Regions from separate parts of the Streptosporangium sp. NPDC000563 genome, predicted to be linked through region 1. Evidence: riboswitches for the same ligand, from Rfam matches in the RefSeq annotation. Region 1 holds a riboswitch; each other region holds the start of a gene.

Region 1 (5,433 bases):
GCGGAGACCGTACCCGCCGAGTCGTGCTTCGCCGCACTGAGGCCCGAACTCGTGGTCGGCTGCTTCTCCACCGCCCTGATCACCGCGAGCCGGTACTTCGGGCTCCCGGTGGCGACGTCGGGCGTCGAATCGGTCCTGGAGCGGCTCACCCCGTACGAGAACAGCAACCGGATCCCGGCCACCATCGCCGACGCCCTGCTGCCGCGCCTGTCGGCGGACGGCTCGCTGGAGGAACCGCCGCCGGTGGATCTTCCCGCCCTGGTGAGCGCGGTCGGCTACTGCATGCGGGCCGAGGTGTATCCGGGGCTGCGCGAGAGTGCCGCCGCCTACCTGGAGGCGCACGGCACCGCCCGCTACTTCAAGCGCCAGCGCCTCGGCGCCCTGGATCTGATCACCGCTCCCCCGGCCGCCGCCCCCAGGGAGCGGAGCCCGCTGGTCAGGCTCCGCGACCGCCTGTCGAAGGCGCTCCCCTAGAGGGCCGGTCGGGTAGTCGCGCAGGAGCGTTGATCGACATGGGACGTGGCCAGGCCGATCCGTTGCGAACCGCGGTTTTACCCGGTGACCGGCCCTTACCCGACCGGTGCTCTAGGGTCGGCCGAACCCCTTGAGGTAGCGGCGCATCCGGCGCTTGGCGCGGTAGCCGACGCGCAGCATGTTCGGCGGCACCTCCACGCGCATGCGGGCGCGGCGGCGGGCGATGGTGTACTCGGGACCTTCGAGCAGGGACATCGCCGGGGCGAGGCGGCCGGAGCGGGCCTTTCCCACCAGGGAGACCATCCGCGACACCCAGTCGCTCTCGCCACCGGGGTGGAAGTAGTTGACCTTGCACCAGGCGTCGTCCGGGTGCAGGAAGCGCCCGGCGGAGAGGTCGTCGAGGGTGCCGAGCAGGCCGCTGTCCTCGAAGACCAGATTGATCATCTCGGCGCCGACCCCGAAGTCCGACAGCACCAGGAGCGGTACCTTCTGGGCGATCGCCTCCAGCGCGGCGGTCGAGCTGACGGTGACGAAGCCCGTCGCGTGGGCCAGGTGCTCGTGCATGGGCCCCACCGCGAAGCGCACGGCCTCGGCGCGCACCCGGCCCTCCTCGGCGAGCGACTGCCACAGGCGCTGGTAGTGGTAGCGCTCGTTGTGGGTCTGACGCTCGGTGTCCAGGGCCCGAAGCTTGACGACGACGTCCAGGTCGGGCCGCCTTCCGGCCAGCTCGGCCAGGGCGAGCAGGACGCGTTCGCGCTCCTCCCTGCGTTTGGGCACCTTGGCCTGGGTGGCGAACACCACCCGGTCGCGCGGCCCGGTGGCGGCGATCTCCGCGTCACCGCGCAGGAACGGCAACCTGGCCAGCCCGATCTGGCCGCCCCCGCCCAGTCTGGCGCCGATCTCGGAGAACTCCTCGACCTCCCGGCCGCTGTGCAGCACGAACAGGTCGCATCCGCTGCGGAACAGCCACGCCTTCTCGGTGGCGGGGACGGAGATGCCCGGCAGCCCCGAGACGAACACCGGCCGGGGCCGCAGCCCGGTCAGCACGTCTGCGGTCAGCACGTCCACCACCGGTCCCGTACAGGCGACGAGCACCACGTCGGGTCTGAATCGTTCGGCGGCCCGGCGCAGCGCGCGGGCCGACAGCACCGGCGGGTCTGCCGCCGAGCCCGCCACGGCGGCGTGGATCTGCGCCGGCGAAGGGGTGATGGGGGTGCGGACGACCGCCAGTTCCGACTCACAGCCTGCGGGCAGGTCCCGCAGCAGGCAGGCCGCCCACTTCAGGTAGGAGTCGGAGTCGGCCACGGCCAGGACCTTCAAAGAAAACCTCCGGCGGGGAATTCCCCGGTTTCGTGTGCGGGCACGGTGTGCGTGGCGCGAGCGGCGAGCCCGCCCGGCCTCGGCCGTCGGGTCATGACCCGGTGACTCCCGTGTCGTGATGGGCGAACCTCGACAGGTGGGAGCGCAGTGACGGCGCCGCCTCGGCCGTCCACCACTCGTCGGGAACGTCCACCGTCTCCACGGCGACCCCCCGGGCCGAGAGCAGGACCCGCAGGGAGGTGACCGCGGTGGACGGCAGGCTCAGCACCCGCTGCTCGGCGGCCAGGCCGCGCAGGGTCATCTCGGCGGGGATCCCGCCGTCGTAGACGGTGATTCCCGGCTGCTCCCCGACCCGGGCCAGGTCGCCGGGGTCCTCGCGGCGGTGCGGGAAGTAGGCCACCGGCTCGGCCGATCCGAGCCCGGCCAGCCAGCCGAAGTAGCGTTCGCGGTGGATCAGGCCGTTGCGGACCAGCGAGGTGCCGAGGACGACGGTGCGCTCGGCGGGGCGGGGCCTTCGCAGCGGCTGGGATCGCAACCAGGCGAAGTCGTGGGTGACCAGCTCGACTCCCCTGGCACGTACGGCCTTCGCCAGGTCGGAGGGCACCGGCAGCGCGGTGAAGATCGACAACCGCCCCGCGCGGGCGGCGGCGCGCAGCCTGAGCCCGGCCGCCGTGGCGAGGACGGTCCTGAGCCTCCCCGCCTTCCCCCTCGCCCTCAGCAGGGGCGTTCCCGTCCTGCCGGTGAGCAGTTCCAGGAGCCTGATGGTGGCGAGCCCGTCGTCGACGATCACGATCCGGCCGGGGGACGCGGTGAGCCAGCGGAACTGGACCTTGCCGGAGAAGGCGTCGCCCACCGCCCAGGTCTCCCCCCGGCGCGGCCTGGGCATGTCCGGGCGCGCCGGGGTGAGCTCAAGCCCTCTCGGCAGGGTGAGGCGGCCGAGTTCGCGGCCTGTCACGGCCAGCGGGCGGAGTTTCGCCCGGGGTACGAGATGGCTGCGGGCGCCGAGCAGCCCGGCGTGGTGGGCCTCCACCGCGCAGAGCATCTGCAGCGGGGATTCCACCCAGGCGATGGCCGAATCCTGCTCCCGCGCGTGGTCTCGACCGTCCTCCACGCCGGGCGATGACCCGTTCACGACTGGCACAACCTAACCCGGTGGCCTTAAGGAGCAGGGAACTGCGGGTGAACAGCCGACCACGCGAGATTGCAGATGATCTCTCTGGTCTTTACCTCTCCGCCGCCACCGTCCGAGATCGGATGCGACCGGATGTCCGTCGGGCGGGCCGGCGTCGGCGGGGCCACGATGATTCATCGTCGCGGGCCGGGCGGGGAGGCGCCGGCCGTGGACCCCGATCACCTGGAGGCCGCGAGAACCTCCTCGGACATGGTCGTGAGCCGCCGGGCCCCGTGCGCGCTCTCAGGCACTTCCATGGGAGAACTCCTACCATCCGCATACTTTTTACCATCGAATACTTGTTCTAAAAAATGGTGACTATACGATCTTCGACGGAGGGTCCCCCCACGCGCGGTAGCACAACCTGGCCGACGCCTCGCGAGCGGGTCGGGAAAACCCGGATCGCCGTGAACGCGGGGGATCCCGGACGCCCCTCCATCCCCGGAGGAAGGTGCGCCCGGCGCCGGAGGGGCGTGATCGACTCCCCTCTTCCCCTCCAGGCGGCACCCCGCCGTACCCCCTCATTTAGGACGTATTACCAAGTCAGAGCAATGTGTCCCACTTGTAATCGTCTGCCGTGTTGTCGTACGTTCGTCCTGTTCATGGCAATTGTCTAGGTCTATACAGATCTGTGCATTGCCGTCACATTGCCCGACCGCGCTCCACCCGGCGGAACCTTCCGCCGTCGGTGAGCACGGCCGCCGAATCCGCGAAGTCTGCGGAACCGGGGAACCACGTTCCTGGGGTGAATCAACGCACTCATGCGTCGTAGGGCACTTCCCAGCCCGAACCCGTCAGCTAACCCGGTAGGCGGTATGGAAGCGAAGCAAGGAGTCGAACCCCCGCATGACCAAGCATCGCCTCACCTCCACCCCCCGCGCCGTCTGCGCCGTCCTGGGCGCCTGCGCCGTCCTCGCGACGGGCACCACCGGCGCGGCTCTGGCCGACGGCCACGGCGTCGTGAACGCACCGCCCGCCGACACCCGCGCGCAGGACGCCGGGGCCGCGAAGACCTCCCTGCAGGTCATCGCCGAAGGCCTTCCCAAGGTCTCCGCCGCACAGATCCTGGACATCGCCTCCAAGCAGATCGGTGTCCGCGAGAACGCCCAGGGTGGTGGAACCAAGTTCCAGTCCTGGTACGTTTCGAGCCCTCGCGCCAAGGAGACCATGGCCCGCGACGGCGGCAAGAGCGTGTACGAGTACGCCAACGCCCCCTGGTGCGCGATGTTCGTCTCCTGGGTCGGCGAGACGGCCGGCATCCGCCCCACGATGGGCTGGGACGCCTACACCGTCGCCCACGCCAAGTGGTTCAAGAACAACGGACACTGGGGCACCGTCCCCACTCCCGGCGCCGTCGTCTACTTCGACTGGGCCGGCGGCAAGAGCATCGAGGGCATCGACCACGTCGGCTTCGTGAAGAAGGACAACGGGAACGGCACGATCACCACGATCGAGGGCAACACCGGCAACGGCGCCGTCGAGGAGCGCGTCAGGCCCGTCTCCCAGGTCGTCGGTTACGGCTACCCGGTCTACTCGGACTGACCTCCGGCCGCCCCGGCCCCCCGCCGGTGAACGCGGACCGGTCATCACACTCCCAGGGGCGCCGCTCGTTCGAGCGGTGCCCCTGACGATATTCCATATTCCACCCCGCCCGCCCCCCTCTCTCCCCTCCGCGAGCCCCGCACGGCCACGAAATGCCCCAACTGGTATGCCCGTGAGGTGGGAGCGCTCCCAATCACCCTTGTGGGAGGTATGTCGACTTTTCACACCAAAAGTCCCACCTAAAGCGGCTGGATGTAACGGTTGAGTTTCGGCATATTGACGTCCTGGTTGCCCATCGTCCACTCTTCGTGGGAGCGCTCCCAAAAGCACATTGAGGAACGATCTCGTCGCGACGACCGCGTTTGTCGGGGACCGGTCCGCGATGTCGCCTCCCAATGAAGTTCGGGCGACCACCTGAGAGGGGTCCGGAATGTTGAACAACAAGCGACACGGCAAGCTCGCCGCCGTCGCGGTCATGGCGGCCACCGCCCTGGCCATCACGTCATGCAGCTCCAGCGAGCCGGCGGCACCCGCCGCGGAGGGCGGTTCCTCCGCCCCGGCCGAGCCGGTAACCATCACCGTGCACACCTTCGGTGGCGGTGAGAACTTCGGCTACGACAAGGCCGTGGAGACGTGGAACGCGGCGAACCCGAACATCCAGGTCAAGTACCAGAACCTGACCGACCGTTTCGAGGACGTCTATCTTCCGCAGCTGCTCCAGCGCCTGCAGGCGGGCAGCGGCGCGGCCGACATCATCGCCCTGGACGAGGGCGCGATGGGTCTCATGAAGGCCCGCCCGCAGTTCTTCACCGACCTCGCCGAGTACGGGCTGGACAGCCGTAAGGCCGACTTCCCCGCAGCGAAGTGGGACAACGGCATCAACGCCGACAACAAGCTCTTCGCCCTGGGCACCGACATCGGTGGCA
Region 2 (5,433 bases), on a different contig from region 1:
CGAGGACGAGGCGATCGTGGCCCACCGCTGGCTCGCCGAGGTCTTCCAGCCCACGGTGCTGGCCGTCCCCCTCCAGATGCGGGGCAAGCTGGAGCCCGCGCAGTTCTTCCACGAGGTGCTCGACCACCGCTGGTACATGTCGGAGGAGGCCGGGACCGATGTCGGCCTGCCCGCCGCGGTGAATTCCTATGTGAAGAACATTCTCATTTTCAAGCCGGACGAAAAGGCACTCATCGCCGAGGACTAAAGGGTTGATTTCCACCCGGGGTGCATAACTTCCCCTCGGGGTGGTGAATCCTCCCCCTTCTCCCATCAAAGCCCCAGCCGGAGAGAGTGGTTTCCGAGGCTTTTCCCTACGCTGACCGGGCGACGTTCGAAGTCGTCGGCAAGGGAGAGCACGTGCTCGGAATCGAAGACTGCCTCACCGAGGTAATGGCCATCCCCGGGGCCCTGGACGCGATTCTCATCGATCAGACCAGCGGAACCGCGGTGGCCGCCGGCGGTGCGAGCCGCCATGCCGACGTGGAGAGGTCGGCCGCGGGGCTGAGCGAGACCCTGCGCGCGACGCTCGACGGGCTCGCCGTCACCGTGCCCGGCGGCACGGTCCGGATCAACGACATGATCGTGACCACGGACGGCGGACACCATTTACTGAAGCCGCTGGAAACGCCGTTCGACGGCCCGCTCGTCATTTACGTCAGGCTCGATCCGGAACGCTCGAACCTGGCACTGGCCCGCCACCGCCTCCAGGCCCTTTCCGGCCGTCTGATATCGACGTGAGCCCGTGCCCAGCGTCGAGAACATCCTCAGCGGACTCGCCGGCGACCACGCCACCGGATCCCTGCGACTCGGCAAGGCGGGGGTCATCTACCTCACCGACGGCCGGGTGACCTACGCCGAGAGCGCGTCCGCCCCTCGGCTGGAGGACCTGCTGGGTGCCCGCCGCGGCATATCCGCCCATGCCGTACGGCAGATCAGGCAGGCCACCACCCGCCGGCGACCGGACCCCGCGCTCCCTCCCGGGCCGCAGAAGTCGCGGGAGCCCCAGCCGACGGGGGGCGAGCGGCTGATCGCCCAGGGCCTGCTCACCAGGGGTGAGCTGGAGTTCTGCGTGCTCAGCACGGTGCTCGACGCCGCGTACTTCCTGCTGCGGGCCACCGGGCACCGGCCCAGGTTCCGGCGGGGGGAGCTGCACTGGCTCGGACCGCAGTGGTACTTCGACGCGACCGGCCTGCTCCGGGAGTGCGAGCGGAGGAAGGCGCAGTTGGAACAGATCTGGCCGTCCGCGGAGCTGGACACGCTCCCGGTCGTCCCGGTGGAGCGCATCGGCGCCCACCGGGTGGTGCTGAGCGCGCTCCAGTGGGAGGTGCTCGTCGGCGCCGACTCCGTCGCGACCCCGGCCGAGCTGGCGCGCAAACTGGGCCGTCCCGCGTACTCGGTGCTGCTCGCCGTACGACAGCTCGCCTCCTCCGGGCTGCTCCGCGTCCCGGAGCCCGGTCCGGCCGAGGCCCCCGCCGCCCCGGACCCGCTGCCCAGGCGGACGAAGGGCGCCACGGAGATCCCGGCGGCCGGGACGGGCTCCGTGGAGACGTCGGACTGGATCCCCAGGGCGAACGGGGACCCGGCCGACGTCAACCTGCTCATCCGGCTCAGGAACGCATTGGAGGCAATGACTTGAGCCCGGTCACATGCCGATAAGGCTACGGACGCTGAAGTTGATCGGAAGGAGGATGCCGGTGGAACTGCGCGAGGAGATACGCCGTGAGATGGCGATGCTGCGAGAACGCGTACCCGACGTGGACGGGAGCATCGCGTGCAGTGTCGACGGCCTGACGATAGCCAGCGACCTGAGAAACGACGTCGAGCAGACGGGCGCGCTCTCCTCCGCGGTGCTCGCCCTGAGCCGCCGGATGACGGGCATCGCCGGCAAGGGCGCCTTCGAGGAGACGCTCATCTCCGGAACCAACGGCTACGCGGCGTTCTACGCCGCCGGACCCAAGATCGTTCTCACAGTCCTGGCACGCCCGGGGACCAATCTCGGGCTGCTCAGGCTGGAGGGCCGCAGAACGGCGGACCGACTCGCCGCCGTCAGCTCACGCACATCGATATCCCAGTGATCGGAGACAGTAATGGGCAACATGGACATCTCGCTCAAGGAGATGATGGCGATCGACGGTGCCATCGGCGCGGTCGTCGTCGACTACAACAGCGGGATGGCGCTCGGCGCGCTCGGCGGGTCCAAGGACCTCGACCTCCAGGTCGCGGCCGCGGGTAACACCGAGGTCGTCAGGGCGAAGATGCGGACCATGGAGTCGCTCGGTCTCAAGGACGGCATCGAGGACATCCTCATCACGCTCGGCACGCAGTATCACGTGATCCGCCCGATCTCGGGCCGGAGCGGTAAAGGGCTGTTCCTCTACCTGGCCCTCGACCGGAACCGGGCCAACCTCGCACTCGCCCGGCACAGCCTGCGCGGCATCGAGGAGAAGCTCGAAGTCTGACCCTTTGGTTCGCGGTCCGCGCCCCGGCAGGCGCGGACCGCACCGGAACCCTCGGCGTTTCGAGGATGGTTCTTCCCGATGGCCGCGCCGCCGGGGACGGTGACGGCTCTTTTTGGCCGCCACACCGTCGGAGCCGGTGACGAGGACCGTCTCTGCCCGGTGGCCGCGCCGTCGGGGCCGGTGACGAGGACCGTCTCTGCCCGGCCGCCACACCGTCGGGGTCAGTTCTCCTCTGCGGCCACGCCGCCGGGGACGTACTCGGAGACATGCTCGACCATCACCTTGGGCTTGCCGAGCCAGGGTCGCGCCTCCGCGCTCACCAGCTGGGTCTGCAGGCCGATGCCCAGCTTCCTCGCCATCGCGAAGACGGTCGTCGGCGGCTGGGCCGGGTTGGTGTCCCTGCGGTTCCACGCGCCGGTGGAGAACGCGACCGGGTGGTTCTTGATCCCCGTGCCGCCGCCCCACTTGGTGACGACGTACTGGATGTCGATGTGGCCCATGCCACCGTTGCCGTCCACGCCGAGCGTGCCGGCGTTGAACGTGCCGCCGGTCAGGTCGGCGAAGGTCTTGGCGTCGATGTCGATCATGATGCCCTGGTTGGAGGGGTTACCCGGGCCGCGGTCGCCGACGAAGAACTTCGCCTTCTTGCCCTTGTAGAGGATGTATCCCTCGGTGAACAGGGGCCAGCTCGGGCTGGCGATCATGCCCTTCTGCATCGGCTTGCCGCTGGCGGGAAGTCCGGTGTCACCGGCCCGGCCCGAGGAGTCGTCCCAGAAGTAGGAGGCCGTGGTCGCGCCCTGGAGGAGAACGGCCTCGGTACCGGCGGGCGCGCCCGCCGCCGGGTCGTTCGCGAGGTGGGTGGAGGCGGGGGCCGCGGAGGCGGGGGCCGCGGAGGCGGGGAGCGCGAGGGCGACACCGCCGGAGACGAGGAGGCTCGCGGCGGTGAGGGCCGCGGCGAGGCCGCGCCCGAGGGAGGTGTTCCTGTACGGGGATCGCTCGCCCGGACAGGGCGTGTTCAGGTCGTTCTTGTGCATACCAAAGGAGGGGTGCATGGAGAAATGGCTCTTTCGCGAGGGAACGGGGCGGCCAGGTGCGAACACCGAAGGGGTGCACTGGCGGGGACGCGCTCATCGGAAAAGGTGGCGTAGCCGGATCAGCCGATCGCTACGCGGAGCACGGTCCTGAAGGTGCCACGATCAGGCGCGGCGGCGAGGTCGAGGGGACGGGGGGCGGCGTTGAAGTTCAGGTGGTCGGTGCCGACAGGGGGTCCACCGACGTGGTGACGCGGTGATCCATGAGGGGATCTCCTCTCCATCTCGTCTACCGGGTTAGCTGACGGGTTCGGGCGGTGGAGTTGCCCTACCGCCGCGCGTTCGCGGCGGATTCACCCCGGAAAATTGGTTCCCCGGCTCCGGAGCCCTGCGGGCCCTCGGGATTCGACGTCGGCCGGCCGCCTCCTCTTGTGAAGGGCAGGTCGCCAACCGATAACAGTGGACACTACCCACCAAACCGGACAAAGCAAAGCAAACACCATGAAAAACCCAGAAGATCTACCTACAAGCTTCAAGGAAGCCCCATCGATCGCCCCGCCAGGTCGGCACCCGCCCTACCAGCGAGAACGCCTTCCCCAACCCGGTATCCGCCGCGAGAACCCCCGCCCCGGACCCGTACGAGGGCCTTCCCGCCGGCGGCCGGCACCCCCGCCCGCGGGACGAAGCTCCTCCCCCGAGACCCACACAGGGCCTCCTCACCGGGGGTCGACAGCCCATCGCGGGACCCTCACCGAGACCCGCACGGGATCTCCCCCACCCCGCGGGTCATCCCCGTCCGGTCAGTCCCACCAGAACGACCAGGCGTTCCTGCCCTTGATCTGCTCGGCGTAGTCGACGAGGGTCCCCGCTCCCTGGATGATGCTGTCGGGGCAGAACGTCCAGTGTTCCGCCGCGACGTGCAGGGCGTGCTCGGAGGTCGTCGGCGGCGCGGCGACGCTGAGGTCGAGGGTGTTGAACCCCATTCCGACCACCCGCACCCCGAACCTCTCCTCCCAGCTCCGTACGACGGCCGCGAGCGGGACCATCCACTCGTTGTGGTTCAGGGCGCCCTGCCAGCCCATCACGGCCAGGGCGTCGGCCCCGCGCTCCACCGCGACGAGCCCGAGCGGGGTCCTGCGCTCGGCCACCAGCCCGGCGTACCAGTCGGCGACCACACCGGGATCGGCGGCGAGCCTTCCCGCCGGCGCCGGGCCCGGACACTCGGGACCGTAGGGATCAAGGAGTTCGAGCTGGTCCAGGGTCGCCCTCTCGATCCAGTCGGACCACACCTCGGCCATGAACGCGGCGGCGTTGTAGTTGTCGATCTGAGCGGCGGTGTCGGGGGCGATCTGACCCGCCGACCAGGGCTGGACGGAGTCCTCCAGCAGGACCGGCCACAGGCCCGACTGCTCGTGCTGAGCCCTCAACCGGGCCCAGTACTCACCGGAGACCGTCACCTCACTCAGCCAGAACGCCGGACGGCGACGGACCGCGAGCTGAGCGTAACCGGGGTCGGGCCACACCACGTCCCCCGGCGGCAACTCCACCGAGAGCCTCCTGCCCCCGCCTCCCCCGTCCCCCTCGCCTTCGTGGGCTCCTTCTCCCCCATCGGCGAACAACTGGCCCAGAACTGGCGGGAGTCTCTTACGCTCGCAATCGCTCATCTCTACCGATCCGATCCTGACCACGGATCAATTTTGGCCTGTCAACCACCCCGAGGGACAGTTCTGCCCTGGTCCAGGCAAAAATTATCGGTACAGAGAGGAACGAAGCCGAGCGGGTGCCACCCCTCCACGCCCGACGAATGCTCAACGAGGCCGTTCGGGGCCGCACGTCACGTCCGCGAGGGCGCCGTGAGTCTCGGGGGTAATGGACAGGCCCGCGAAGCCGGAGAGCTAGGG
Region 3 (5,433 bases), on a different contig from region 1:
GAGATCGAGCCCACCGACCACCTGTCGTTCTTCACCTACACCGACCGTCCCGGCATCGTCGGCGTGGTCGGCCGTATTCTCGGCGACCACTCGATCAACATCGCCTCGATGCAGGTGGCCCGGGACGCCAAGGGCGGCAAGGCGCTGATCGCCCTCACCGTCGACACCGCGATCCCGGCCGAGGTGATCGACCAGATCGGCGCGGAGATCGGCGCCGACAGCGGCCGCTCGGCCGACCTGGCCGACTAGCCCCGTTTCCCGCGCGTGCCGCGTCGTCGCGGGTCGGTGGCCCTTCCCGATCCAGGACGACATGCGATCACCCAGGACCGATCGGGGGACGTACGGGAAACACGGCCGTGGTCCACCGATGTGGCCGCCGCCCCGATGACCGGGGCGGCGGCCACATCTCGTCTCAGCATGTGAGAAGTGTGTACGCCGGGCGAGACGGCGTTTCCGTGGGCAGGTAGCCTGGAATGAAATGCGCCAGGTTCTCGTAATTCCTACCTGCCGCGGCGAGGCCTGACAGGGGCAGGCCGGCGACTCGCCGCGGTGTCGTGGCGCTTGCCGGCTCCAAGCCCCCGTCGCCGGTCCGTGATCCGGACCCTCGACATCAGGCCTGGTCGGAGTCCCGACCGGAGACTTGACCACCTTCCTTGCTCGCGTGCGACCGAGACGAGATTCGCCATGTACGACATGTATCCCTGGAACCGTCCCGAGGAGACAGAGGACGAGGCCACCGACGCGCTCCAGACCGCTCTGGACCGCAGGGACAACGGTGGTGCCCCCACCCGCTGAACCCGTTCTCGCCGCCACCGGGGCCTCCACGGCCTCCCGGCGGCGATCCGCCGGCGTGTCTCATCCGCCGGGCACGACTTCGGTCGCGAGCTCGACCCGCTTGGCGAGCTGGACCCCCTGCGGGTCGGGGCGGACCGCGCCGACGAAGGAGGCGCGGCGCCAGGAGCTGAGCTTCTCCTCCTTGACGACGTCGCCGCTTTGCGGGGCGTGAACCATGTAGCCGGGCTTTGTGATCATGCCGACGTGGCCGAGGCCGCTGAAGAAGGCCAGGTCACCGGCTCTGAGGTCCTTCCAGGCGATCTTCTTGGAGAAGGCGGCGTACTGGTCGTAGGTGACGCGGGGGAGTTTGATCCCGGCGGCGCCGTAGGCGCGGAGCATCAGGCCGGAGCAGTCGAAGCCGCCGTTGCCGGTGCCGCCCCAGACGTAGGGCGTTCCGCGCTTGGACATGGCCCACTGCACGGCCTTCTGCCAGGCGGGCCTGACGTCCATCGCCTTCAGCGTTTCCTTCAGCGTGGGGGTTTTGAGCGCCGCGGGCCCGGGGGCGGGGGGCGGGGAGGCGGCCAGGGCGGCGGTCGAGGTCGCGCACACCGCGGCGCCGGCGAGGATCAGGGAGGCGGAGATGGACAGGACGCGGGGGAGAACTGTGCCGGACAGGATGATTCCTTCCATAAGGCCGGCCGGGTGAGCTGTCGGGCTCGGGCGTGGAGGCCGCCCTACGGCGCGAGAACGCGCTGATTCGCCCCAAGGGATCCGCCTGATGACGACCGGGAACGCGCTCCGGGGGAGGGGCGGTGTTCTCGGGGGTGCGGTAGATCCCGTAAAGAGTGGTTCCCCGGCTCCGTGCGGGCCCGGTAAGGGGATGGCCCGTACGGATTAGGCAGTGATGTGAATGGGAGGACCATAACGAAACCTCCCTAAACGGTCAATAGGGAGCAAAAAAGGACAAAACGATCAGAGGGTCTGTCGTGCGAACACGTCCGCAGAATGAGACCGGTGTTCAATCGCCGAGACGGACCGGTAAGGTGCCTGCATGGATTCGCGTAACATTCGCCTGGCGGTCATCCCCGGGGACGGAATCGGAGTCGAGGTCGTCGCCGAAGGGCTGAAGGTCCTCGAAGCGGTCGGTACGAAGGTGGAGACCACCACCTACGACCTCGGCGCCAAGCGCTACCACGAAACCGGCGAGACCCTGCCGGACCCGGTCCTCGACGAACTGCGCGGATACGACGCGATCCTGCTCGGCGCGGTCGGCGACCCCAGCGTGCCCCCGGGCATCCTGGAGCGCGACCTGCTGCTCAAGCTCCGCTTCCAGCTCGACCACTACGTGAACCTGCGCCCGGTCAAGCTCTTCCCCGGCGTCGAGACGCCGCTGGGCGGATCCCGCCCCGAGGACATCGACATGATCGTCGTCCGCGAGGGCACCGAGGGCCCGTACGCCGGAGCGGGTGGCGTCATGCGCAGGGGCACGCCGCACGAGATCGCCACCCAGGAGTCGCTGAACACCGCCTACGGCGTCGAGCGCGTCGTGCGTTACGCCTTCGACAAGGCGCTCGGCCGCCCCCGCAAAAAGCTGACGCTGGTCCACAAGACCAACGTGCTCACCTACGCCGGCGACCTCTGGGCCCGCACCTTCGACCGCGTCGGCCTGGAATATCCCGAGGTCCAGACCGACTACTGCCACGTCGACGCGGCCTCGATGTTCTTCGTCAGCCAGCCGGAGCGCTTCGACGTGATCGTCACCGACAACCTCTTCGGTGACATCCTCACCGACATCGGCGCGGCGATCGCCGGCGGCATCGGCCTGGCGGCGAGCGGCAACGTCAACCCCGACCGCACCGCGCCGAGCATGTTCGAGCCGGTTCACGGCAGCGCCCCCGACATCGCGGGCCAGGGCAAGGCCGACCCGACCGCCACGATCCTGTCGGTCGCCATGCTCCTCGACCACCTCGGTATGGCCGCCGAGGCCACCAGGGTCGAGCAGGCCGTCGCCGACGACCTGGTCGAGCGGACGGCCGGCCGGGCCGGCCGGACCACCCACGAGATCGGCGACGACATCACCGCCCGAGTAGCCGGCTGAGGAAGCCGCCTCCCTCGACCCCGACGCGCCTGGCGGCTCACCTGAGCCGCCAGGCGCGTTTTTGTTTCTCCAGCACTGCCGGTTTTCGGCATGGATGGAGTAGTTTCCCGTTACCCGGTCCGACGCAGAATGGACCCAAGGGTAAGCCAGACCTCAAGAGAAGGATCCGTGCGATGACCACCGCTCAGAAGCTCAGCTTCGACGTGCAGCTCTCCGACCACGCTCGCACCGCGGCAGAGCGCGAGCAGGTAATGGCGAGTCCCGGGTTCGGTCAGGTCTTCACCGACCACATGATCTCGATCGACTACACCGAGGGTGAGGGCTGGCACGACGCCAGGCTCATGCCGTACGGCCCGCTCAGCCTCGACCCCGCGACGTCGGTCTTCCACTACGCGCAGGAGCTTTTCGAAGGGCTCAAGGCCTACCGCCAGGAGAACGGCGCGATCGTGGCCTTCCGGCCGGAGGCGAACGCCGCCCGCTTCAACAGCTCCGCGCTGCGGATGGCCATGCCCGAACTGCCCGAGGAGACGTTCGTCGAGTCGCTGGAGCTGCTCGTCCAGACCGACCGCGAGTGGGTCCCGACCACGCCGGGGCACAGCCTCTATCTGCGCCCCTTCATGATCGCCACGCAGCCGGCGCTCGGCGTCAACTACCCGTCCAGGAGCTACAAGTACATGGTCATCGCCTCTCCGGCGGCGGCCTACTTCGGAGGCGGGCAGGCCGTGACGGTCTGGCTCTCCACCGAGTACACCCGCGCGGCCCCCGGCGGCACCGGCTTCGCCAAGTGCGGCGGCAACTACGCGGCGGCCTTCGTCGCCCAGCGCCAGGCCGTCGAGCAGGGCTGCGACCAGGTGGTCTGGCTGGATGCGGGCGAGCACCGCTACGTCGAGGAGATGGGCGGGATGAACCTGTTCTTCGTCTACGGAGACCGCCTGCTCACCCCGGCGCTCACCGGCACCCTCCTGCCCGGCATCACCCGTGACTCGATCCTCTCCCTCGCCTCCGACCTCGGCCTCCAGGCCGAGGAGGGGCGCCTGTCGGTCGAGGAGTGGCAGCAGGGCTGCGAGACGGGCGAGCTCACCGAGGTCTTCGCCTGCGGCACCGCCGCGGTCGTCACCCCGGTCGGCTCGGTCAAGGGCGCCGACCGCGCCTGGACGATCGGCGACGGCACCCAGGGGCCCGTCACCTCGAAGATCCGCGAGGAGCTCGTGGGGATCCAGTACGGGACCCGTCCCGACCCGCACAGCTGGGTCCACAAGATCTGCTGACCGCCTTCCACCGACGTCGAGGGCGACGGAGCGTATGGCTGGGTCCACACGATCCGTTGCCCGCGTTTTCCACACGCGTCGTGTCGTCGCGGGTCAGCGGCCGTGTCCGATCCGGTGCGACGAGTGATCACTTCAGGTTGATCGAGGTCGCGCGCGGAGTGCAGGGCCGATCCCGTGCGGGAGAGGCCCGGTCGAGGCGTCCGGGGATCCCCGCTCGGCGGGGGCTCCGGCCTCCCGCCCCGGCCGGGCCTCCCGCCGAGTGGGCCTACCCTTCGGTCAGCTTGCCGGTGTCGATCGTGAGGTTCCAGGGAGCGGGGAGCTCAAGGGGCTCTCCAAGGGTCACCTGGTGTTGCCGCTGGTAGCCCCTCTCCCCGGGATGGCTGAGGAGCCGGGCGAGATTCTGGGTGGCGTCGATCACCAGATAGAGCGGAACCCCGGCGATCGCGCAGTTTTCCGGTTTGGTGACGTGGTCGTCGCTCCGACTACTGGGGGAGACCACCTCCACGACGAGCAGCGTCTCCTCCGCATAGACGTTCTCCTCGTCCCACATGCGGGGAGACTTCGGCAGGACAAGGAGATCGGGCCGATAACGATCTTTCTGGACGCCCAGGAAGAGCTTGACGTCGTATACGGGATGCCAGCCCTGTTCCGTGGCGAACGGGATGAGCTGGATCAACAACTGCAGGATGCTCTTGGCGTGGTTGAGTGTGGGCAACTCCCTCACCACGATCCGGCCGTTGATGATCTCGACCTTACGGTCGGGCCACTGGTCGCAGGTCCTCTGGTAGTGCGCTTCGAGCTCCTGATGGTTGGTGGACACGGGCTTCGCCTCGCGGCGTTCCAGGGTCTTGGCCATGAGGTCATCCTTCCCTCCGCGCGGGTGGGCGCAACGTGTTTGTCACATCGCTTACAGTAATCGGAAAGGTTTTCCTTCGCCCGCGATTCGGGAAAGTTTTCGTCAGTGCTTTCGAATCATGGTGAGGCCGTCGGCGATGGGAAGCATGATCGAGGTGACCCGCTCGTCGGCGCTCACCATGTCGTTGAACTCGCGGATGTGCCGCACGGTCTCGTCGTCCCTGGTGGGGTCGGCGACGTGCCCGCTCCACAGGGTGTTGTCGACGAGGATCACCCCGCCGGGGGCCAGGCGCGACATGAGGATCTCGTAGTAGACGGGATAGTTGACCTTGTCGGCGTCGATGAACGCCAGGTCGACGGCCGGGTGTTCGGGAAGCTCGCGCAGCCGCTCGGCCGCGGGCCCGATCCTCAGCTCGATGCGGTCGGCGACCTGCGCTT
Region 4 (5,433 bases), on a different contig from region 1:
GCTGGCCGTAACCCTGCTGCTGGGACTGCTGCCCGTAGCCGGGCTGCTGCTGCCCGTACGACCCCGTCCCGCCCTGCTGGCCGTAGCCCTGCTGCTGGGACTGCTGCCCGTAGTCGGGCTGCTGGCCGTAACCCTGCTGGCCGTAACCGGGCTGCTGGCCATAGCCCTGCTGCCCGTAACCCTGGCCGTAGCCGGGCTGGCTCTGTCCTGGGCCGGTGTTCGGCTGTGAGGCCTCCGACCGATATCCCATGACCGTTACGTCGGGATCGAGTTCGCCAGCGGCTCGACCCGCGTTGTGCTGTCCGTAATCCGGGTGTCCCGACGGTGTGCGATCGCGGTCGGGATCATCCTGTGGATACGGCGGCTGTCCGGTGCTCACCGCGTCACCTCACTTAGACTGCGCATGTGGCAAATGTCAGACGCACATGCTTGCTGCTGCACAAGGTATCGACATAGGTATCGACAGTCACCTTTCCGATCAGTCAGCTCTAAAGTCATCACAGTCGGGCTCACGTGTCAGGTGGAGCAACATCCGGGTGTTTCCCAAGGTGTTGGGCTTGACGTGCTCCAGATCGAGAAACTCCGCCACGCCCTCGTCGTAGGAGGCGAGAAGCTCCGCGTAGACCGCGGGGGCGACGGGCGTGCCCTGGATCTCGCGGAAACCGTGCCTGGCGAAGAAGTCGACCTCGAAGGTGAGACAGAAGACCCGGCGCAGGCCCAGCTCCGCGGCCGTGCGAATGAGGGCGGAGACGATCCGGTGGCCGATTCCCATCCCGCGACGGGTCGGATCGACGGCCACGGTGCGGATCTCGGCCAGATCCTCCCAGAGGACGTGGAGAGCCCCGCAGCCGATGACCGCCCCCTCGGCGTCGGTGGCGACCCAGAACTCCTGAACGTCCTCGTACAGGGTGACGGTGGCCTTCTCCAGCAGGCGGGGGCCGACGCCGCCGTAGGTGTCGACGAGCCGCCTGATCGCGCGGACGTCCGGGGTCCGGGCACGACGGACCGAGACCTCGGCGACCTCGGCGGCCTTGGCGATCTCCGCGACCTCGGCCGCCTCGGGCAGGGGCGGGTCAGGCTCCGCCCCCTCGGGTCCCGCGCGTCGCTCCCCGCCGCCCGGGGTGCGCACGACCGGCACGGGAGAATGCTCAGCAAGCTGCTCCATGACCGTTCAGCGTACGTCCTCACCGGTCTTCAATTACGGCTCCTCCTTAACTCGCGGCACACCCCCCTCACATGACCGCCGGTAATCGCTTTACCACACTGGGCGCGCGGCATCTCACGTGTGCCACAACTCACCTTTGGTACGGTCCCGGACCTGGGAAGACCTTCCCCACACCCCCCGCCGGGGAGGTAAAGGCAGCGTAATGGCCATGTTGATCATATTGACATGTGATCTTTCCGTGACACTTCAGTTGCGGAACCTCCACTGAATTCGCAGTTCTGGTTGAGCAGGAACCACGGGTGCACTAATCTCCGTGCTCGATGTCAGAGACGTAAAAGCCTGACCCGCCGAATCCCTCACCACGGGGAACCGGGGACCCACCACGTCCTTGGGGGTGAATCCGAGTGCCAACGGCGCACTCGGTAGGGCTGCCTCCGGCCCGAACCCGTCAGCTAACCCGGTAGGCGGCCGAGGAGAGGAGCCCGTTGGTGAAGCGCGAGCGCGACCGCGGAGGAAAGAACGCGGGCGACGACGCCCGCCGTCGAGAACGCGCGCCGCGCGGGCTGCGCCGCCGCATGGCGGTGATCGGCCTGGCATTCGCCACCCTCACTCTCGGCACACCGACGGTCGCGGCCACCGCCGACCCCGAACCCAGCCTCCAGCAGCTGGCCAAGCAGGCCGAGAAACTGCACGAGGAGATCGGCGTCCTCGCCGAGCGGTACAACGGCGAGCGGGTCAAGCTCAGGCAGGCCCAGCGGGCCGCGGAGAGCGCCGAGAAGATCCTCGCGTCGAGCGAGTCGGAGCTGGCCTCCCGTCGCACCAAGGCCACCCTCCTGGCGCAGAGCACCTACATGTCGGGCGGCCTGAACTCCGGACTCGCCTTCACACAGGCGACGGACCCCGACACCTTCCTCGATCAGGCCACCACCAACTACGCGCTCCAGCAGCAGCAGAGCGAGGAGGTCGCCCAGGTCGCCCGGGCGATCGAGGCCGCCGAGCGGGCGAAGGCCGGCGCCAAGGCGAGGACGGCGGAGGTCAAGAAGCTCCTGGCGGAGATCGACGGCAACCGGACCAAGATCGAGCGTCTGGTCGCGCGGGTCGAGAGCGACCTGTTCAGCGAGGTGCGTGCCAGGGCCGTCGGCAACAGGGGCGCCCGGGTGAAGACCAACGTGCCCATCGTGGGCAGCGGCAAGGCCGCGGAGGCGACCCGCTGGGCGCTCACCCAGCAGCTCAAGCCGTACGTCTGGGGCGCCGAGGGTCCCAACTCCTTCGACTGCTCCGGGCTGGTCATGTGGGCCTACCAGAAGGTCGGCATCAGCCTGCCGCACTACACCGGCGACCAGTGGACCGCCGGCACCCACGTCTCCAGGAAAGAGCTGCGCCCCGGAGACCTGGTCTTCTTCTACAGCGACCTGCACCATGTCGGGATCTACATCGGCGCGGGCCTGATGGTCCACGCGCCCCGGACGGGTGACGTCGTCCACATCACCACGATCGACAACCGGCCCTTCGTCGGAGGCGTCCGCATCGCCGCCTGAGCGTGCCCCGCCCTGTCCTGCCCGCACGCGTGCCCGGCCCGACCTGCCGGGCACGCGTGCGGTGCCGTGTCAGATCAGACGACGGCGTGCGGCCCAGGCGACGGCCTCGATCGCCGTGGCGACACCGATGCGGTCGCAGATGCCTCTCAGCCTGCGCCTGACGGTCCGCCCGCTGATGTCGAGGCGACGCCCCACCCGATCGACCGTGACACCCTTGGCGAGCTCAGCCAGCAGCACGAGATCGTCATCGCTGAGACCGATATCGCTCATGCCCAGGGGGCTGTCGCCATGGCGTGAATCCACTTCTGGATATGCCATCAAGAGTCACTCCCCCCACTCTGGAAACCGGGTGCGAGACGCCGGAAATGAATACCGTCCGCCAGGAACGGTAAACGCCTTGTTCAAAGGTCGTCAAGTTCCGCTCTTCATAGCGCGCGTCCAGTATTGACATAGTAGGCGCTACATGAAGTACTCATGATATGTCAGTGCCTTTGCGGCTATGTCATGACCCATCCCGAGCACGAGCCGGCAGGTACACCTGGCTGCGGTGATCGAAGTCCTGGCAGAACAAGGTTTCGCGGGAGCCCTCGCCCCGCCGGGCACGCCGGAGCGGGCCCTCCGGAGATCCGGACTGCCCGCATTTCCCGGCAAAAACCGATCTCTTCCCGATAGTCTTCGGCGACCATCACCATCCGCCACCTTGACGACACACCGCGAAAAAGACGGAAATATAGGGGTTGAGGAAGCAACTTCGCGGCATTCGCGAAGTATCACGCGATGGCGGTAGGCCGCGAAAGCGATATTGGACGTGCTGGAAATGGATTTCTGATCCGCACGGAAAGGCGTCCGGCATTATGGGGGACCATGGGTGCGACGACCGTTTCCAGCCCTCCGCTCTCGTCCCGCCCGTCCCGTCCGTCTCGTCGACGGCCCCGCGGCACTTACGGCGGTCTCACCGCGCCACCACATGAAAACGGCGCCGGCCCCGGGCGGTGCCCGGGGCCGACGCCACCGCAAGATCCCTGCGTGCCGCCCTTCGCCGTGCTCAGGCGGTCGGCTTGACCAGCGGGAACAGGATGGTCTCGCGAATGTTCTTGCCGGTGAAGGCCATGATGAGACGGTCGATCCCAAGCCCCATGCCACCGGTGGGCGGCATCGCATATTCCAGGGCCGTGAGGAAATCCTCGTCAAGCTGCATGGCCTCCGCGTCGCCGCCCGCGGCGAGCAGGGACTGCTCGGTGAGGCGGCGGCGCTGCTCGACCGGGTCGTTCAGCTCCGAGTAACCGGTGCCCAGCTCGGTGCCGAAGCCGATCAGGTCCCACTTCTCGGTGAGGAGGGGGTTGTCCCGGTGGTTGCGCGCCAGCGGGGAGGTCTCCAGCGGATAGTCCATGACGAACGTGGGCTGGATGAGCGTGTGCTCGACGAGGGCCTCGAAGATCTCCTGGACCAGCTTGCCCTGACCCCACTTTGCGTCCCAGTGGATCTCCCGCGCGTCCGCGAGCTTGCGGACGTGCTCCAGGGGCGTCTCGGTGGTGACCTCCTCGCCCAGCGCCTCGGAGACCGATCCGTACAGGGTGATCCGCGGCCACTTCGCCAGCCCGAGATCGACCTCCTGGCCCTGGTGGACGACGACGGAGTGGCCGAGGGCCGCCATCACGGCCTTCTGGATCATCCGCTGGGTCAGGTCGGCGATGTCGTTGTAGTCGAGATACGTGCCGTACGCCTCCAGCATCGTGAACTCGGGGTTGTGGGTGGAGTCGGCGCCCTCGTTGCGGAAGTTGCGGTTGATCTCGAAGACCTTCTCCAGGCCGCCGACCACCAGCCGCTTGAGGTAGAGCTCGATCGCGATCCGGAGGTAGAGCTCCATGTCGTACGCGTTGATGTGGGTCCTGAAGGGCCTGGCCGTGGCTCCGCCGTGGATCGGCTGGAGCATCGGCGTCTCGACCTCCAGGTAGCCCTCCTCGTGCCAGAAGTCGCGGACGGCCCGGACCACGGCGCTGCGGGTGTGGGCCATCTTCCTGGCCTCGTCGTTGACGATGAGGTCGACGTAGCGCTGACGGACCCGCGCCTCGGGGTCGGTGAGCCCGGCGTGCTTCTCCGGCATCGGGCGCAGGCACTTCGACGTGATCGCCCAGCGGTCGGCGAGGATGGACAGCTCGCCCCTGCGGGAGGTGATGACCTCGCCCTCGATGCCCACGTGGTCACCGAGGTCGACGTCGCGCTTCCACGCGGCGAGGGACTCCTCGCCCACCCTGTCCAGGGAGACCATGATCTGGAGATCGCCCGAGCCGTCGCGGATGGTGGCGAAGCAGAGCTTGCCTCCGGTCCTGGACAGCATCACGCGGCCGGTGACACCCACTTTGTCGCCCGTCGCGGTGTCAGCGGAGAGATCGGCGTATTTCTGGCGGATCTCGGCGTTGGTCGCGGTGCGCGGGAAGTTCACCGGATAGGGGTCGACGTCCTCGGAACGGAGGCGGTCGAGCTTCTCCCGGCGTACGCGCATCTGCTCGGGCAGATCCTCGGCGGGGGTGGTCACGTCATCGGTCACAGTTCCAAAGGGTACCGATGCGGCGAACCCCGTGAGTTCCCCCCGTCCGGCACCGGGAGGGACTCTCCCGGTGCCCCGGCGTCCTCAGGGCGTGTTGCGGTGGTAGATCAGGCGCAGGCCGATCAGCGTGAGCCAGGGCTCGTGCATGTCGATCGAGCGGGCCTCGCTCACCACGAGCGGCG

The links. A riboswitch is a leader RNA that binds a small molecule or an ion and turns the genes downstream of it on or off. The one in region 1 is predicted to bind cyclic di-AMP.
Region 2: another riboswitch for cyclic di-AMP. It lies ahead of ABT352_RS14235 (hypothetical protein); the one in region 1 lies ahead of ABT352_RS08540 (CHAP domain-containing protein).
Region 3: another riboswitch for cyclic di-AMP. It lies ahead of ABT352_RS26480 (C40 family peptidase); the one in region 1 lies ahead of ABT352_RS08540 (CHAP domain-containing protein).
Region 4: another riboswitch for cyclic di-AMP. It lies ahead of ABT352_RS01060 (C40 family peptidase); the one in region 1 lies ahead of ABT352_RS08540 (CHAP domain-containing protein).

The regions. Positions count from the first base shown of each region.
Region 1 is NZ_JBEPDA010000002.1:23,704-29,136, forward strand. It holds gene ABT352_RS08525 (alpha-2,8-polysialyltransferase family protein) at 1-474, shown strand, start outside; gene ABT352_RS08530 (DUF6716 putative glycosyltransferase) at 586-1,794, opposite strand; gene ABT352_RS08535 (hypothetical protein) at 1,886-2,926, opposite strand; cyclic di-AMP (ydaO/yuaA leader) riboswitch at 3,655-3,793, shown strand; gene ABT352_RS08540 (CHAP domain-containing protein) at 3,812-4,507, shown strand; gene ABT352_RS08545 (ABC transporter substrate-binding protein) at 4,938-5,433, shown strand, end outside.
Region 2 is NZ_JBEPDA010000004.1:305,835-311,267, reverse strand. It holds gene ABT352_RS14260 (DUF4032 domain-containing protein) at 1-247, shown strand, start outside; gene ABT352_RS14255 (roadblock/LC7 domain-containing protein) at 400-780, shown strand; gene ABT352_RS14250 (hypothetical protein) at 785-1,678, shown strand; gene ABT352_RS14245 (roadblock/LC7 domain-containing protein) at 1,737-2,117, shown strand; gene ABT352_RS14240 (hypothetical protein) at 2,130-2,501, shown strand; gene ABT352_RS14235 (hypothetical protein) at 2,723-3,553, opposite strand; cyclic di-AMP (ydaO/yuaA leader) riboswitch at 3,804-3,953, opposite strand; gene ABT352_RS14230 (DUF4253 domain-containing protein) at 4,333-5,079, opposite strand; gene ABT352_RS14225 (hypothetical protein) at 5,428-5,433, opposite strand, start outside.
Region 3 is NZ_JBEPDA010000013.1:183,580-189,012, forward strand. It holds gene serA (phosphoglycerate dehydrogenase) at 1-249, shown strand, start outside; gene ABT352_RS26480 (C40 family peptidase) at 856-1,464, opposite strand; cyclic di-AMP (ydaO/yuaA leader) riboswitch at 1,452-1,685, opposite strand; gene ABT352_RS26485 (3-isopropylmalate dehydrogenase) at 1,826-2,872, shown strand; gene ABT352_RS26490 (branched-chain amino acid aminotransferase) at 3,046-4,140, shown strand; gene ABT352_RS26495 (Uma2 family endonuclease) at 4,406-4,996, opposite strand; gene ABT352_RS26500 (O-methyltransferase) at 5,099-5,433, opposite strand, start outside.
Region 4 is NZ_JBEPDA010000001.1:215,235-220,667, forward strand. It holds gene ABT352_RS01050 (RDD family protein) at 1-250, opposite strand, end outside; gene ABT352_RS01055 (amino-acid N-acetyltransferase) at 479-1,039, opposite strand; cyclic di-AMP (ydaO/yuaA leader) riboswitch at 1,501-1,648, shown strand; gene ABT352_RS01060 (C40 family peptidase) at 1,654-2,703, shown strand; gene ABT352_RS01065 (helix-turn-helix domain-containing protein) at 2,773-2,973, opposite strand; gene lysX (bifunctional lysylphosphatidylglycerol synthetase/lysine--tRNA ligase LysX) at 3,749-5,251, opposite strand; gene ABT352_RS01075 (type III pantothenate kinase) at 5,336-5,433, opposite strand, start outside.